Regions from separate parts of the Paenibacillus marinisediminis genome, predicted to be linked through region 2. Evidence: riboswitches for the same ligand, from Rfam matches in the RefSeq annotation. Region 2 holds a riboswitch; each other region holds the start of a gene.
The links. A riboswitch is a leader RNA that binds a small molecule or an ion and turns the genes downstream of it on or off. The one in region 2 is predicted to bind cyclic di-GMP.
Positions count from the first base shown of each region.

Region 1: linked by a shared signal. The riboswitch ahead of ACXX53_RS11655 (glycoside hydrolase family 73 protein) and the one ahead of ACXX53_RS15395 (OmpL47-type beta-barrel domain-containing protein) in region 2 are both predicted to bind cyclic di-GMP.
Region 3: linked by a shared signal. The riboswitch ahead of ACXX53_RS16825 (MucBP domain-containing protein) and the one ahead of ACXX53_RS15395 (OmpL47-type beta-barrel domain-containing protein) in region 2 are both predicted to bind cyclic di-GMP.

Region 1 is NZ_JBTGUH010000004.1:95,434-97,708, forward strand. It holds gene ACXX53_RS11655 (glycoside hydrolase family 73 protein) at 144-788, opposite strand; cyclic di-GMP riboswitch class I at 936-1,020, opposite strand; gene ACXX53_RS11660 (bifunctional diguanylate cyclase/phosphodiesterase) at 1,017-2,275, opposite strand, start outside.
Region 2 is NZ_JBTGUH010000006.1:238,173-240,447, forward strand. It holds cyclic di-GMP riboswitch class I at 749-844, shown strand; gene ACXX53_RS15395 (OmpL47-type beta-barrel domain-containing protein) at 940-2,275, shown strand, end outside.
Region 3 is NZ_JBTGUH010000007.1:238,413-240,687, reverse strand. It holds partial or broken gene ACXX53_RS16825 (MucBP domain-containing protein) at 1-1,328, opposite strand, end outside; cyclic di-GMP riboswitch class I at 1,453-1,542, opposite strand; gene ACXX53_RS16820 (Gfo/Idh/MocA family protein) at 1,936-2,275, opposite strand, start outside.

The DNA of each region.
Region 1 (2,275 bases), on a different contig from region 2:
TGATGCATGCTTAAGGAAATTTCAACTCATGTAGTCTTTCTCATTATGCTCATATCCACTATGATTATGACGCTGTTGGTATTTCTCACATGATAAAAAGCCGCAGGGAGGATCCCGCGGCTCGCTTCAATGATCAATGATGATTATTTGATGCTGCGAGACAAGATAATGGTATTCAACCATGTCAATTCCGATACGGTAAGCGTTCCCTTCTCCGCTTTATCGACCCACGATGCATCGGAAATGACACCTTTCTGAATTAATGCAGCAAGCGTGTCCACCAACTGTTTTCGTTGACTGTCCGTTAAGTTCAATGTGTCGTCCTCCCCCACGTCGAATTCGTATAGCTTGTACTGCTCGATCAGACGGATCAGCAGCTGCGGGTACTCCGGGTCAGTCGCATAACCACCAGCTCGAATCGCATATGCAGCCGTCTTATAATCAGCGCCCAGCACACCGTGATAGCGATTGGGCTTGTCACTAGTTCCTGCAAGAATAAGCTTGCTATGGTCAGCAATACTTTCGCCCCAGTTATGGTAGTGCCGGAACTGAGCGTCAATCGTCACCCATTTGCCATTCACATGCTCCTTCGTGCTATAAGTGCCGCTTCCAGCAGTGCCAGCGCCTTTGATGCCAAATAGATTATTGCCCGACTTCGTTAACCCGGACTCTCCCCAAGCGCTCTCTAATATCGCTTGAGCGATAGTCAGAGAGGCTGGAACGCCTGTACGACGCATATCTGCTACAGCATAAGCAGAGATTCTTGATATAAATTCATTAGGCTTCATATCATTTCTCCTTTCTTCTGGAGTTGTACTACTAGTTTATTAATGATCTCCAGAAGAGGAACGCCGCATATACCTGTCCATTCCAACAAAAATATCGCTAGTCATCTTATGACAGCGAGGTTGAATGCACAGCTAATAATAGATGATGCATGCAACCGGCTGTCATACCTCAATGGCTTTAGACCCTATGGCTTTGTGTCCCTGCCTTTCGACAGGTTTACCCATTATTCAGATTTGTTCATTGCTCATCATCAAGCTTTCATACTCTTTCCATGGCATCGGCTTGGCAAAGTAATAGCCCTGTGCCAAATCACAATTAATATGGCGAAGAAATTGAGTTTGCTCCTCGGTTTCTACGCCTTCTACTACTACTTTCATATTAAGATCGGTCGCCAAGTTAATCATATTGGTAACTACAATCTTGCCTCTCTCATCATCTGCAACGCTCATCATAAATCCACGATCCAGCTTGATGACATCTGCAGGAATGGATTGGAGTATATTCAGACTGGAATATCCCGTTCCAAAGTCATCTATCGCGATAGAAAATCCTACTTTCTTAAGTTGTGATAAGATATCGCATAGATACTTGATATTCTCGAATACGATAGACTCCGTCAACTCCAACTCAATGAACTCAGCGGGAACATCATACTTCTTAATGATCTGCTCTAAACGGAGCACAAAGTGTTCTCGAAATAGATGCATACGAGAAATATTGACTGAGATCGGGTGAGGCCTAATCCCCTTATCTATCCACATTCTAAGCAGTCGGCATACCTCTTCGAACACCATTAAATCCAAGTTGACAATGAATCCATTGCGTTCAAATACAGGAATAAAATCACCCGGAGGAATTAATCCCCTTACTGGATGTATCCATCTGACCAATGCCTCCGCACCATATATCCGGGCGTGTTTCAGATCGTACTTGGGCTGCAGGTATACAACAAATTCACCGTTATTCAATGCGGCATGCATGCTGCTGACAAGCTCTTGTACCTTAATCTCTTGATACAGCATTTCTTCATTAAAGAAAAGACAAGTACATTCATCTTCCCTTTTGATACACTTGCAGGCCATCTCAGCGCGATCAATCATGATGTTGATGTCAGTCGTACGATCGATAATAGAGTAGATGCCGCACTTGATCACTAGTCGGTATCTTGCTGTAAAATCACGGTGATAATCACTCAACTGCTTAGTCAGATTATTCATCCGATCCATTAACTCATGTTCATGTTCGTATGTGGCAAGGAGAATAAATTGAGCACCATTACCCCTCCCTACTTTTTCCGTAGGTAAGAGATTGTCCGATATGGTCTTTGCTATGTACATCAGGATCTGATCGCCCGCTTCGAAGCCGCAGATTTCATTAATATATTTAAACCGATCAACATTGAATTCTACGATAGCGAAACGCTGTTCTGGATATTTCATAATCTGGTGCTGTGCATCCAATCGAAATTTAGACAGACTCGGTATTC
Region 2 (2,275 bases):
GGTTGTATTTTTCACTCAATTTTACTTTGTGGTTATACAGTTTACAGAATAGAGGAGAATTAACTGCGCAAAGCCGCAGGGGAGATCGCCAGAGACCCCTTCTGCTTGGTTTTATTACTGAGGAGCAACATGCAGCTGTGTTCGAGTCGTTCTACATAGAACTTCTCTTTAATCTAGGCTCTGTTATTCTATATTGTTGATTTTCAACCAATAGAAAATTCGCCTTATCATTGTGGAGGTTAATTAAACTAACGTGTCCCCTTAGCTCAATAGCAAATGAATCACAACTCGTTATTTCTCCCAAAGCTCGACCAGTCGACCTTCAGGATCTTACATTAAATATTCGAGATTTAATTTTAAGTTCCTTTTTCAACTATACAGTCGGTTAATGCAACAAAAATTATCCTCATTTGAAATAGACGTTATTCTCCTTCAACATTAATTCCGTTTTACAATAAGGACATTTGAATGTTTGCCCTTCTTTGTATTCAACGTTCCCATTACAATTAGGACAATTTAATTTAAGTAATTCCACTGGCCACCCCTCCTAATGTCTTTATCTATAAAGGCAAAATTATAGATTGATCTAAAGTATCTGATTATCTTTAAGATCATATCACAACTGGATAATTTTAGTCGATTTTAATAAAATGACTTAACCTATGACAAAAGACCGAATCTTGGTAGTTTATACCTATTCACACCGTCAGTTCCGGGACGTATGATAGATTCGTAGTTACAATTAACCAAGTGAAAAAGGCAAATCATAGGAAACTATGAGACGCAAAGCCAAGGGCCTGTACCACAACGTTTTTTATGATGTGGATGGCAGCCGGTTGCCACAAGGCATCATAGTATTAATTTCTATGGACCTTGTATGTAAGGTTCTTTTTCGCATGCCTTTTTCTCTAAATCCATTATGAAAGGTAGAACAAGATGATGAGAAAACGATTTAGGAGTAGCTTGCCATTACTCGTGTCGATGCTACTTGTGTTGCAATTGTTCTTTCCAATTGCAAACGTGTACGCACAAAATGCTGCCTTGGCTGGCAGCAGTATTTTGCCACCGAGTAACCTCGACCACCAACTTGTAACACCAAGTGACGTAAAACTCACATGGAATTCTGTTTACCAAGCGACTGGGTACAATATCTATGAAATAGGTGACGGTCAACTCAACCTGCTAGGTACAACAAAATCGAACTATTATAACATTAACGCTCTTTCGGAAGGTTCTTACACTTATGTCGTTTCAACGTTAAGTGCTGAAGGTGAATCTGGGCCATGTGCGCCGATTACGGTTAATATCGTTTATCCGATAATGGCGGCACCAGCTACCTTAACTTATACCTTCCAAAATGGAAACGATCTTGTACTGAACTGGGGATCGTCACAGTATGCTGAAACCTACAGTCTCTATCAAATTGGTGCGGATGGAGAAAAGACACTAGTCTCTTCGCTCAAGGACCGTACATACAAAATTACAAATGCACCTGCAGGAACATATACCTATGCGGTGTCCGCTGTAAGCTCCAAATACGGTGAGTCACCACTGTCCAATCCATTGGAGGTAACGGTGGGGCTGCCAGTTATGGCTGCGCCAGGTAATCTTGCGTACACAGTAACAAACGGTGGAAAAGACATCAATCTGAAATGGAGCTCCGCCACCTATGCAAACAGCTACAAAGTCTATCAAATTATCGACGACCAAAAAGTTTTAAAAGATACAGTGACTGGTACAAGCGTTACTTTCAGCAACATGTCTACCGGTACCTATGTTTATGAGGTTCACTCCTATAGTGACCGCTTCGGTGAATCAGAACAAGGAAGCCAGATCTCCGTCACTTTAGGTGACGTAATCATGGCTCCACCAAGCAACCTGTCTTATGTGGTGAAAAACGGAAACGATATTACTTTGAGCTGGGCAACGGTTGCTAATGCGAATAGTTATAAGGTTTACCAAATTGTCGATGGTCAAAAAGTATTAAAAAGTACCATCACCGGTACAACTGTAACGTACACCAACCAACCGTCAGGGGTTTATCTGTTTGAGGTTTATTCTTACAGTAATAGCTACGGTGAATCTCCGGACGGAAGCCAGGTTACTATCACCTTGAACGATGTGGCTATGGCTGCTCCGGATAACTTCGCTTATAAAATCAACAATGGCAACGACATCGTTTTAACCTGGGGAACTGTAGTCAACGTTAACAACTACAAGGTTTATCAAATCATTGACGGTCAAAAAGTGTTAAAAAGTACGGCAACTAGTCCAA
Region 3 (2,275 bases), on a different contig from region 2:
ACTTTATATCCCCAGACCTTAATTGAACCTTTGCCGTAGCTTACCTCAGGAACAACAAAATCTTTAGAGATAGGTTTATCATTAACATTGTTGTAAGTTAAAGTTGTTGTTTTGTTTGTCGGATAGAGAACATCGGGATCTGGTTTAGGCACATGGTTCTGATCCATGACTACCTTGTAAGTTAATGTCGCCGGGTATTTCTCAGAGATATCTCCAATATCCCAAGATAAGGTTTCGGTAACAGGATCATAGGTTACCTTACCTTGGCTAACTGTATAAACTGAACTATCGAATGTATTACCATTCAGCTTCAGGTTAAACATCTCACCCATTGGATCAATAACCTTTGCACCAGAGGCAGCAAAAGCAATTCTACCGGCAAGCTCCGAATAAATGGACTCGAGATCAGAACTACTACCTGAGTAATAGCCTTTATTTTGACTATTTTTCAGTACATAGACAGCATCCGCATCATTTCCTACACTAAGACCTACTGAATATATGCCAATCTTGGAATCTATGATAGCCTTAGCTTCTGAGATCGTGCCTATACCGTGATCTTTGATACGGTAATCCCCAATTTTATAACCTGGATACCAAGTAGGATTCCACCAAGGTCCTCCTTCGTAATAACCCGTATTAATCTCGAAATCTTTGCCATCGCCTAAGCGACTGGTAAAGTCCTTCAATGCAAAGTTATACCGATTCTCTGGCCAGGTATACGCTGTTGCTGTTGTAGCTTGATAGCTGTACGTTGGTCTACCGTCACTCAATAAGACGATAACTTTATTCTTTGCAGAGCTTGAACTTAATAAAGAATTTGCTTGTCTAAGCCCTGACTGAATATTGGTTCCTCCGTCAGCAGAGATACCATCAATAGCTTTTTTCAAGCTTTGTTTATCGGTATTAGAGGTGCCTTTAAAGTTAGATTCAATGCTAGCAGTATCGCTAAAGCTCACAACTGCAATTCGTGTGAGTGAACCCTCTTTGAGCAGCTCATCCACGAACTTTTTAGCAGCATTTTTAGCATCGGTCATCCTTTTCTCTTTCTTTTCATCTTTCATACTTCCAGACTTATCGATGACCAATACAACATCCGAAGATTGCTTGATATCCTTGCCTTCCACCTTCAAGGTAACCAACCATTCCCCAGGTGTACCTGTTGGGGTGGCTGTCTTCGACAGATTGGTGGCTCCAGGATTAGGCCATATAAGCCCGTCACCTTGTGATGCATTCGCAAAAGCATTCGAGCTGGTACCAGGCATGAGTCCTAGAATAATGGACACGATGCTCAGCCAATTAATCGCGATCCTTAATCGCTTCTTCATTGACTTACCTCCTTCATAAATAATTTATGTAAACCTCCAACTAAACCCCATCAATCCACGGCTGGTTTAGCTGAGAAAAATAAAATAGTCCGGCTACATAACGCATCATGCTCAGCATAATGCTATATGCAGCCGGACTATCATCAGCCTTTTTCTGGCCCTAAGACTCCAAGCTTTGCGACCTAACCTTTCGATTAGTGTGCCTTATGAAATTGTCAAGGAACGTGGTCGCAAAACTAAATGTCATATGATTACTCCGTCTTACAGATTAAATCATATTCATAATGATTCGTGTTGTCAATTCATGTTAATCGATAATAAAAATGTATATTCCGTTCTAAAAATGTCACTTGATAATAGAAATATATGATTTTTGTCGAATACACATTTTTTTTCAGTGCAAAAAACCGAGAAGAGTGCCATCTTCACTCAACTCGGTCCTTAAATGTTCACAAATTAATTTTATGCAAATTGCTGGTAAACGCTTTCCACTTCCATTCGCGATATCATTCTACATTTTTCTTGTTTAATAATATTCGTTCTGTGGACTACTTTGACAAAACCTAACGTCACACTTAGCACTTATTCGATTCAGTACCCAGAATGATCACTTGGTTCTTAATCTCGTTGGTGTTAGATTAATAGCCTGAGCTTGTGCTTCCAAGCATAGCTGCGCGGCTTTAAAGGCATGCGCTTGCGTCATAGCGTGCTCGGTCCGATTCAAGCAATCGAGAATGAGCTCCCCGAAGAATGGACATCCTACCTTGCCGGCTACATGCTCATAATGCTCACCTTCACCATTTACCCAGTACACGTGATCAGCTGTATTCGAACGTCCTACGTCCGTATACTTACGCATTTCGATATACCCTTCTGTTCCTAGGATGATGGTGCGTCCATCACCCCAAGTCCCTAAGCCATCAGGCGTAAACCAATCCACTCGAAAA